Regions from separate parts of the Microbispora bryophytorum genome, predicted to be linked through region 1. Evidence: riboswitches for the same ligand, from Rfam matches in the RefSeq annotation. Region 1 holds a riboswitch; the other holds the start of a gene.

Region 1 (4,539 bases):
ACCGGCACGAGCCGGTGTGCGGCGGCGCCCGCGGGGTTCTCGAATCGGCCGAGCATCGCGGTGAGCCCGACCAGGACCGGCGCCAGGGCGGCCAGCCACAGCGGGACGGAGCTCCACCAGGCCGCCGAGCCGGCGCGCGGGGTCGCCAGCCCGAACCCGATGGTCGCCGCACCGGCGACCGCGACGAGCGCGGTCATGTGCCACAGGTAGACGGTCATCATGCGCGGCGCGAGCGCGGTGAGCACCGCCTCGGCCCTCGGCCGGGCGGCCAGCGCGTTCAGGGCGGGGCGCAGCAGCATCGCCAGGCCGAGCTGACCGGCGAACAGCGCGAGCAGGCAGGCGCTCGGCGGGGCCATGTTGGAGATCATCCCGGGCATCCCGATCATGCTGGCGGGGTAGGGCCCGGTCGCCACCAGGGCCGCCACCATCGCGAACCCGGCGACCGCGAGCCCCGCGGCCCGCCGCCCCGTCAGCCGCTTCAGGCCGCCCTCGGCGTACCGGAACCCGACCTGATGGACCGCCAGCCAGACGAACGCGACGTTAAGGTAGCCGGCGGCCTCCAGGCCGGAGAACCGGACCACGTCCATCAGCACCGCGCCGCCCGCCAGCACCGGCAGGGCCACGCTCGTCCGCACCCGCAGCAGGTGCGGCGTGGCCACCACGGCCAGCAGGTAGACCGCCAGGAACCACAGCAGCTGGCCGACCGTCCGCGCGGCCACGTCCACCGGTTGCGCGGGCACTCCGAGAGCCACCAGGAGGTGGGGGAGCGGCAGCCACACGACCGCCAGCGGCACCACCGGCCAGGCCAGGCGGCGCACCCGCCGCGCCGTCCACTCCCGGGATGTCCCGCCGCGGCGGGCGGCGGACCTGAAGCTGATCGCGTTGGCCGCGCCCCCGGCGAAGAAGACCAGCGGCATGACCTGCGAGATCCAGGTGACGTACGGCATCGCCGCCAGGGCGTTGCCCGTGGTCAGCCGTCCCTGGGCGTACGACAGGACCGGCATCGTCCAGTGCTGGACGACCACCAGGACCATCCCGAAGACGCGCAGGACGTCGATGAAGCGGTCCCGTGGCGCGGCCGGGGCCCGTTCGGGGGCGGGGGGAAGCATGGTCAGGGACACGGGGGCCGCCTTCGCTGTGTCGTGCCGCCACGAGGGTGAGTCACGCGGGTGGCGGGGCCGGGGTGGGGTTCCCCGGTGCGCGGGCCTGTGGGGCTCGATCCTGGTGGCTTTGGGTCTGTGGGGCTCGGAGCCTGGGGTTCGGCTCTTCGGGCTCGGGCTCGGGCTCTGTGAGGCTTCGCGGTCTCGCGGTTCCGGTCCCGCCGAGCACCTCAAGCGTCCCGCCGCGGCCCCCTCCGGCACAGCGACGCGGTCCCTACATCCGGCCATGGGCGACCCCCTACCGCCGGGGTGGGGTATGCCCTACCACTCCCGCGTACGCGCAGGCCGGCGGCATGATCAACCCATCGCGGGTCTGCCCGCCCGTCGTGGACGCGGTCCGCGCGGTCGCGCTCGACCTGGGAGGGCCAGGGGAGGCGCCGGGCTGATCCCCCCGGCGTGCTGAGCGGTGCAGGACGGGGCGGGGGTGGACGCGGCGTGAGGGATTGGTACCGTTGCGTCCGACGCGCGCCGCGCAGCGAAGTCCGGTGAGAATCCGGCGCTGTCCCGCAACTGTGGTTCCCCGTTCTCCGAGGACGAGCCAGGTCGCCTGCGCTGTGCGCCGACGCAATCGACCCTCGTGGAAAAGGGTGATCCGTCGCTTCCAGCGGGTCCCTCGATTCCCGGCATTCCCCCTGATGGAGGACCCTCGTGAGGCCCGTACGCACGGCCGTCGCGGGTGTGGTGCTGGGCGTGCTCGCTCTGGCCGGCTGCGGCCAGACCGACGGCGCCGCCACGTCCGCGCCCCCCGCCCCCGCCGCCTCGGACAGCGCCGGTCAGGGTGCCTTCCCCGCCACGATCCAGGCGGGCAACGGCGCGGTGACTATCGCCAAGAGGCCCGAGCACATCGTGTCGCTGTCCCCGACGGCCACCGAGATCCTTTTCGCGATCGGCGCGGGCGCGCAGGTGGCGGCGGTGGACGACCAGTCGGACTACCCGCCCGAGGCGCCCAAGACGTCGCTGTCGGGGTTCAAGCCCAACGTCGAGGCGATCGTCGCCGCCAAGCCCGATCTCGTGGTGCTCGCCAACGACCTGGAGGGCGTGGTCGCCGGGCTCGCCAAGGTCGGCGTGCCGGTGCTGCTCGAACCCTCCGCCGCCAAGCTGGACGACACCTACGACCAGATCAGGGACCTCGGCGCGGCCACCGGCAACGCGGCCAAGGCCGACGAGGTGGCGAACGGCGTCAAGCAGAAGATCGACGCCCTCGCGGCGGCGGCGCCCAAGGGCAAGGAGCTGACGTACTACCACGAGCTGGACGTCACGCCCTACGCGGCGACGTCGAGCACGTTCATCGGGCAGGTCTACAGCCTCTTCGGGCTGAAGAACATCGCCGACGAGGCGCCCGACGCGGCGGGCGGCTATCCCAAGCTGTCGGCGGAGTTCATCGCCAAGGCCGACCCCGACCTGATCTTCCTCGGCGACACCAAGTGCTGCGGCCAGAACGCCGCCGCGCTGGCCAAGCGGCCGGGCTGGTCCGGCCTGTCCGCCCTGAAGAAGGACCGCGTGGTGGAGCTGGACGACGACGTCGCCTCCCGCTGGGGGCCGCGGGTCGCCGACCTCGCCCAGGCCGTCAGCGACGCCGTGCAGAAGGCGGCGAGCTGAGCCGGTGGTGACGCGGACGCCCCTGGTGGTTCGGTGAGCGGTGGTGCGGTGAGCGGTGATGCGGTGAGCGGTGACGCGGTGAGGCCGGTGGTGGCGTGATGACGCCGGCCCGGCCGCGCGGCCGGGCGCTGTTGGTCGCGTCCGTCGTACTGGCGGCCAGTCTCGCCCTCGGCCTGATGGCGGGCGCGGCCGGCATCTCGCCCCGCGCCATCGCGCTGGCGCTGCTCGACCGGCTGCCGCTGGTGTCCGTGCACTCGGGGCTCGCACCGGTCGAGGAGGGGCTGCTGTTCCAGCTCCGGGTGCCGCGGGTGCTGCTCGCCGCCGTCGTGGGCGGGCTGCTGGCCACGGCCGGGGCCGGTTACCAGGGCGTGTTCCGCAATCCGCTGGCCGATCCCTACCTGCTCGGGGCGGCGGCCGGGGCCGGCCTCACGGTGACGCTCGTCGTGGTCTTCATAGGCGGAGACGCCGGGGTGGGCGCGGTGCCGATCGCCGCCTTCGCCGGGAGCGTCGGCGGGGTGTTCCTCGCGTACGCGCTTGGCCACACGGCGGGCCGGGGCGGCGGCACCGCGACGCTCGTGCTCGCCGGGGTCGCGGTCACCTCGTTCCTCACCGCCGTCCAGACCTTCGTGCAGCAGCTCAAGGTGGACGAACTGCAGCGGATCTACTCCTGGATCCTCGGCGACGTCGGCGGCGGCTGGGACCAGCTCCGCATGATCGCGCCGTACGCCGTGGTGTCGACCGTCGTCATGCTGCTGCACGGCAGACTGCTCGACGTGCTGTCGGTGGGCGACGAGGAGGCGGTCAGCCTCGGCCTGCGCGCGGCGCGCGTGCGCTTCGTCGTGCTGCTGGCCGCCTCGCTCGCCACCGCCTCGGCGGTGGCGGTGAGCGGGCTGATCGCGTTCGTCGGGATCGTGGTGCCGCACGTGGTCCGGCGGCTCGCCGGCTGGTCCTATCGGATCGTGCTGCCGCTGTCGTTCCTGGGCGGCGCGGCGTTCCTCGTGCTGGCCGACACGATCGCGCGTACGGTGCTCGCGCCGGCCGAACTGCCGATCGGGGTGGTCACGGCGTTCGTCGGTGCGCCGTTCTTCGTCACCGTCCTGCGCGTGACCCGGCGGGTGGAGACGTGAGCGGGCGCGCCGTACCGGCCGTCGAGGCGCGTGGCGTCGGCGTCACGCTGGGCGGGCGGCCGGTGCTCACGGACGTCACTCTGTCGGCCGCGCCGGGCCAGTGGCTGGCGGTCATCGGGCCGAACGGCGCGGGCAAGTCCACGCTGCTGCGGGCCGTCGCCGGGCTGGTGCCGAGGGAGGGCGAGGTGCTCGTCGAGGGGACGGCCGTCGACGACCTGCGCCCGCGCCGGCGGGCCCGGCTGATCGCCTACGCCCCGCAGAGCCCGGCGCTGCCGCCGGACATGACGGTCTACGACTACGCGCTGCTCGGCCGCACGCCGTACATCGCCTATCTCGGCAGTGAGAGCGCGCGGGACCGTGAGGTGACGCGGTCGGTGCTGGAACGGCTCGACCTGGACGGCTTCGCGTCCCGGCCGCTCGGGCACCTGTCCGGCGGCGAGCGGCAGCGCGTCGTGCTCGCCAGGGCGCTGGTGCAGCAGGCGCCGGTGCTGCTGCTCGACGAGCCGACCACGGCGCTCGATCTGGGCCACCAGCAGCAGGTGCTCGAACTCGTCGACCGGCTGCGCCTGGCCGACGATCTCACCGTCGTGACGACGCTGCACGACCTCAGCCTCGCCGCGCAGTACGCCGACGCGCTCGTGCTGCTCGCCGCG
Region 2 (4,539 bases), on a different contig from region 1:
GAGCAACTGCGGCCGCAGCTCGCCCTCCTCCGGATTCATGGTCCCCACGAGCAGAAACCGCGCGGCGTGCCGTACCGAGACGGTCTCCCGCTCGACGTAGCAGACCCCGAGAGCGGCCGCGTCGAGCAGCAGGTCCACGAGGTGGTCGTGCAGGAGGTTGACCTCGTCCACGTAGAGCACGCCGCGATGGGCCGCCGCGAGCAGCCCCGGCTCGAACGCCTTCACGCCCTCGGTCAGCGCCCGTTCCAGATCGAGCGAACCGACCAGCCGATCCTCGGACGCCCCCACCGGAAGCTCGACGAGGGACGCCGCCCGCAGCGCTCCGGCCGCGTCGGCCCCGCCGGCAGCGGTGGTCTCGTGCGGCCCGTCGGGGCAGCCGGGGTCCGGCGCCCCGGGATCGCAGTGGAACCGGCACCCCGCCACCACCGCCACCCGCGGCAACTGCGCCGCCAGGGCGCGCACGATCGTGGACTTCGCGGTCCCCTTCTCCCCGCGGACGAGAACGCCGCCGACCCGGGACGAGACCGCGTTGAGCACCAGGGCCAGCTTCAGATCGGCGAGTCCGACGACGGCGCTGAACGGATAGGCGGGGTTCACAGGGTGGCTTTCCGGTTGACGTAGGCGATCCGCCAGCCGCCGTGCCGGGCGGCCAGCTTGGTGCGGGACAGCGGGGCGATGTCGAAGGACGCGGCTCGCGTCGCGGTCAGGCCGAGCGCGTGCGCGAGCGCGGCCCGGATGGGCCCGGCGTCGCAGACCGCGACCACGCGGGCGGCATCCGGCCGTACCGACTCCAGCCACTCGGCCACCCGCGCGCCCAGCCCGGCGAGACTCTCCCCGCCGTGCGGGGTGGCGCCGGGGTCGGTCAGCCAGGCGGCGAGACCCTCGGGCTCGGTCTCCGCGATCTCCGCGAACGGCCTGCCCGCCCACGTGCCGTAGTCGGCCTCGGCGAGCGCGCCGGCCACGACCGGCTCCCGCCCGGACGCGGCGCGCGCGGTCGCCACGGCCGCGGGCCAGGGCGCGGCGAAGACCACCGCGTCCTCGGGCAGGGCCGGCGTGGCCGCCTGCGCCAGCCCCGACGGGTCGGCGTCCTCCGGCGTGGGGAAACAGGCGCGCCGCGTGCCCGGCGTCCCCGCCTGGCGGATGATCAGCATGGGCCGCCCGCGCCGCCCGCGCCGCCCGCGCCGCCCGCGCCGCCCGTGCCGGGGGCGCCGGGTGGCAGGGTCCGCAGGCCCGGCGTGGGCCCGCTTGCGATGAGCGAGATCAGTGCGTCGGTGTCGACGTTGCGCTCGACCAGGTCGCCGAGCGCGTCCAGCCGCGCCTCCCGCAGCCCCGCGAATGACAGCGACGGATCACCGCGGAACTCCCGCCCCGCCGCCCGCGCCACCTCTCCGAGGAAGGCTCGCCGGAACCCGTCGTTCTCCAGCGCGCCGTGCCAGGTCGTGCCCCACACGTTTCCGGCGCGGGACCCGTCGAGGAACGGTTCGCCGCCGTCGCGGGTGACGACCCCGTGGTGGATCTCGTACGCGCGTACCGGATGCCCGTAGCCCTCGCCGGCCGGCCGGCCGAGCGTCTTGTCCGGCGCGAACGTGACGTCGGCGGGGAGCAGCCCCAGGCCGGGCACGGTGCCCGCGCCGGACTCCACGTGGTCGGTGATGGTGCGGGCGAGCATCTGGTAGCCGCCGCAGATCCCGAGCACCGGACCCGTCCTGCGGACGACGGCGTCGGCGATGCCGGTGTCGCGCAGCCAGGCCAGGTCGTGCACCGTGGCCCGCGAACCCGGGAGAACCAGCAGGTCGGCGTCGGCGCAGGCGGCGGGTGAGGTGACGAAGCTGACCGTGACTCCAGGCTCGGCGGCCAGCGCGTCCACGTCGGTGAAGTTGGAGATGCGCGGATACCGCACGACGGCCACCCGCAACGCGCCGTCGACGGGCGCGCTCGCCGCGTGCGCGGGCCGGGTGTCGAGCGACAGCGAGTCCTCGACGTCCATCCACAATCCGTCGAGCCACGGCACGACCCCGTAGACCCGGCGCCCGGTCAGCCCTTCGATCATGTCCAGCCCCGGCGCGAGCAGCTCCCGCGCGCCCCGGAACTTGTTCACGATGAATCCGGAAATATGCGCCTGGTCGGCGGCGTCGAGCAGCGCGACCGTGCCGTACAGGTGCGCGAAGACGCCACCGCGGTCGATGTCACCCACGACGATCACCGGCAGCCCGACGGCTCTGGCCAGGCCCATGTTCGCGATGTCCCCGGCCCGGAGGTTGATCTCGGCGGGGGACCCCGCCCCCTCGCAGATCACCACGTCGAACTCGCCGGCCAGCCGCCGATACGACTCCACGGCGATCGCGCGCAGCTCGTCGCGGCGCGCGCCGTATTCCATGGCGTCCACGTCCGCGACCGGCCGTCCGCGCACGACGATCTGGCTGCGTCGGTCGCTGCCCGGCTTGAGCAGGATCGGGTTCATGTCGGCCGTCGGCTCCAGCCCGCAGGCGGCCGCCTGCACGGCCTGCGCCCGCCCGATCTCCGCGCCGTCGGCGGTGACATAGGAGTTCAGCGACATGTTCTGCGCCTTGAACGGCGCGACCCGTACGCCGCGGCGGGCCAGCCACCGGCACAGGCCGGTCACCAGCACGCTCTTCCCGGCATCGGAGGTGGTGCCCGCGACAAGCAGGCCGCCGCCGGGCATCCCGGCCATGGGATGTCCCCCCTGGGGGTGTCCGCGCCCCCGGTCGAAGGTCCGACGGCCGGAGTATCCTGGCTCCCGGATCGGCGCTTCCCTCAGCCTTCCCGCCCGTGCAGGGCAGTGGCGTGGTGAGGGTCGCTCCCCGGTGACAGTGGCGGGACCGCGCCGGATTCACACCGGCTTCCTCCACGTCCGTCGCTTGCGGTGGTCAACATACACCTTCGTGCCGGATGTTTCGCAAGTGTGCCTCTATGTACGTTCCAGCGTGGCGATCATGGAGAACGGCTCGTTCTTCGCGCAGGGGCACGCGCGCGGCGCCGGGGGCCGTCCAGGTCGAAGTCGAACACCCGGGCCACGCAGAGTGGCGCGACCCGCCGGGCTCCCGTGAGCAACGGCCCCACCGCAGGCATGCAGCCCTCCTCGGCCCGTTTCCCCTCACCTCAGATGAACGGAACGCTGGTGCTCCTCGATCATGCTTGCCATGATGCCGGGATGCACGTGGTGATGTCCGGATGGTGAGGCCCGGATGGTGAGGCCCGGATGGTGAGTACGGTGCGCGGACGGCTGCCGCTGGTGGTCCGGCGCGCGCTGGCCGAGCCCCTGCTGCTGGCCGCCGCGTTCGGCTCCATCCTGCTCGCCACCACGGCGGTCTCGGCTCTCCTGCTGCACGCGGGGTCGGCGACCCAGGCCGGCGTGCGGCGGGCCCTGGACACGGCTCCGCTCGCCGCCACCGCCACCGTCGTCACCTCCTCCGTCGCCGCCGGCGACTTCGCCGGGGCCGACCGGGCCGTCCGCGCGGGGATCGCCCACGCCCACGGCGAGGTGCCCGTACGGGTCACCGTGCGTGTCGAGTCCGCCTCGTACGCGCTGAAGGAAGGGGACCACGGCGGCCGGCCCGTCCTGACCCGGTTCGCCGCGTACGAGGGACTGGACGGCCAGGCGGACCTGGTGAGTGGCCGCTGGCCCACGGAGGGAACCACGGTGGCGCTCTCTGAGCCGGCCGCGCGGGCGATGGGAGTCGCCACCGGCGACGAGTTCACCGTCGTCGGACGCCTGGACGGCAAACCCGCCCGCGTGCGCGTCACCGGCGTCTTCCGGCTGCGCGACCCCGACGACCCGCGCTGGAAGGGGGAGGAGCTGCTGCGCTACGGCACGCAGACAGGCGACTTCACCTCCCGCGGCCCCCTGGTCGTGCCGGCCGGCGCCTTCTTCGACCGGTTCGCGACCGGCGTCTCGGCCCGCTGGCTCGCCGAACCCGATCTGCGCCGGCTTTCCCCCGACCGGCTGCGGCCGTTCTCGGCGTCGGTCGCCGCGGTCTCGGCGGACGTACGGGCCGGCTGCCCCCGGTGCTCGGTCACCGAGACGCTGTCCGGCACGCTGCTGCGGCTCGACCGCGGCGCCCTGGTCGCCCGCTCGACCATGCTCGTGCCGGTGCTTCAACTGCTGGTGCTGAGCGCGTACGCGCTGGCGCTGACCGCGCGGCTGCTCGCCGAGCACCGCCGGATGGAGACGGCCCTGCTGCGATCGAGGGGCGGCGGGTCGCCGCGGCTCGCCGCCATGGCGGCGGGGGAGGCGCTGCTGATCGCGCTGCCCTGCGCGCCCGCGGCGCCGTTCCTCGCGCCCGTCCTCCTGCGGCCGATGAGCGCCCTCCCCTGGATCGAGGCCACCGGCGTGGAGCCGCCCCGCGCGCCCGACGGGACCACGTTCGCGGTCGCGGCGGCGGTCGCGCTCGCCTGCGCCGCCATGCTGGCCGCCCCGCCCCTGCTCGCCGCCCGCCGCACGTACGTCGAGGAGCAGGCGGCGCGCGGGCGCGCCGACCGGCCGGGCCTGGTCCAGCGGGCCGGGGCCGACGTGGCGCT

Evidence for each region. A riboswitch is a leader RNA that binds a small molecule or an ion and turns the genes downstream of it on or off. The one in region 1 is predicted to bind cobalamin.
Region 2: it holds a riboswitch for cobalamin, as region 1 does, so the genes downstream of both, ACGFIB_RS19755 (cobyric acid synthase) here and ACGFIB_RS02840 (ABC transporter substrate-binding protein) in region 1, are expected to answer to the same signal.

The regions. Positions count from the first base shown of each region.
Region 1 is NZ_JBICTF010000001.1:614,582-619,120, reverse strand. It holds gene ACGFIB_RS02845 (acyltransferase family protein) at 1-1,121, opposite strand, end outside; cobalamin riboswitch at 1,593-1,729, shown strand; gene ACGFIB_RS02840 (ABC transporter substrate-binding protein) at 1,809-2,759, shown strand; gene ACGFIB_RS02835 (FecCD family ABC transporter permease) at 2,858-3,886, shown strand; gene ACGFIB_RS02830 (ABC transporter ATP-binding protein) at 3,883-4,539, shown strand, end outside.
Region 2 is NZ_JBICTF010000005.1:493,159-497,697, reverse strand. It holds gene ACGFIB_RS19765 (VWA domain-containing protein) at 1-597, opposite strand, end outside; gene ACGFIB_RS19760 (histidine phosphatase family protein) at 594-1,151, opposite strand; gene ACGFIB_RS19755 (cobyric acid synthase) at 1,145-2,692, opposite strand; cobalamin riboswitch at 2,723-2,918, opposite strand; gene ACGFIB_RS19750 (FtsX-like permease family protein) at 3,221-4,539, shown strand, end outside.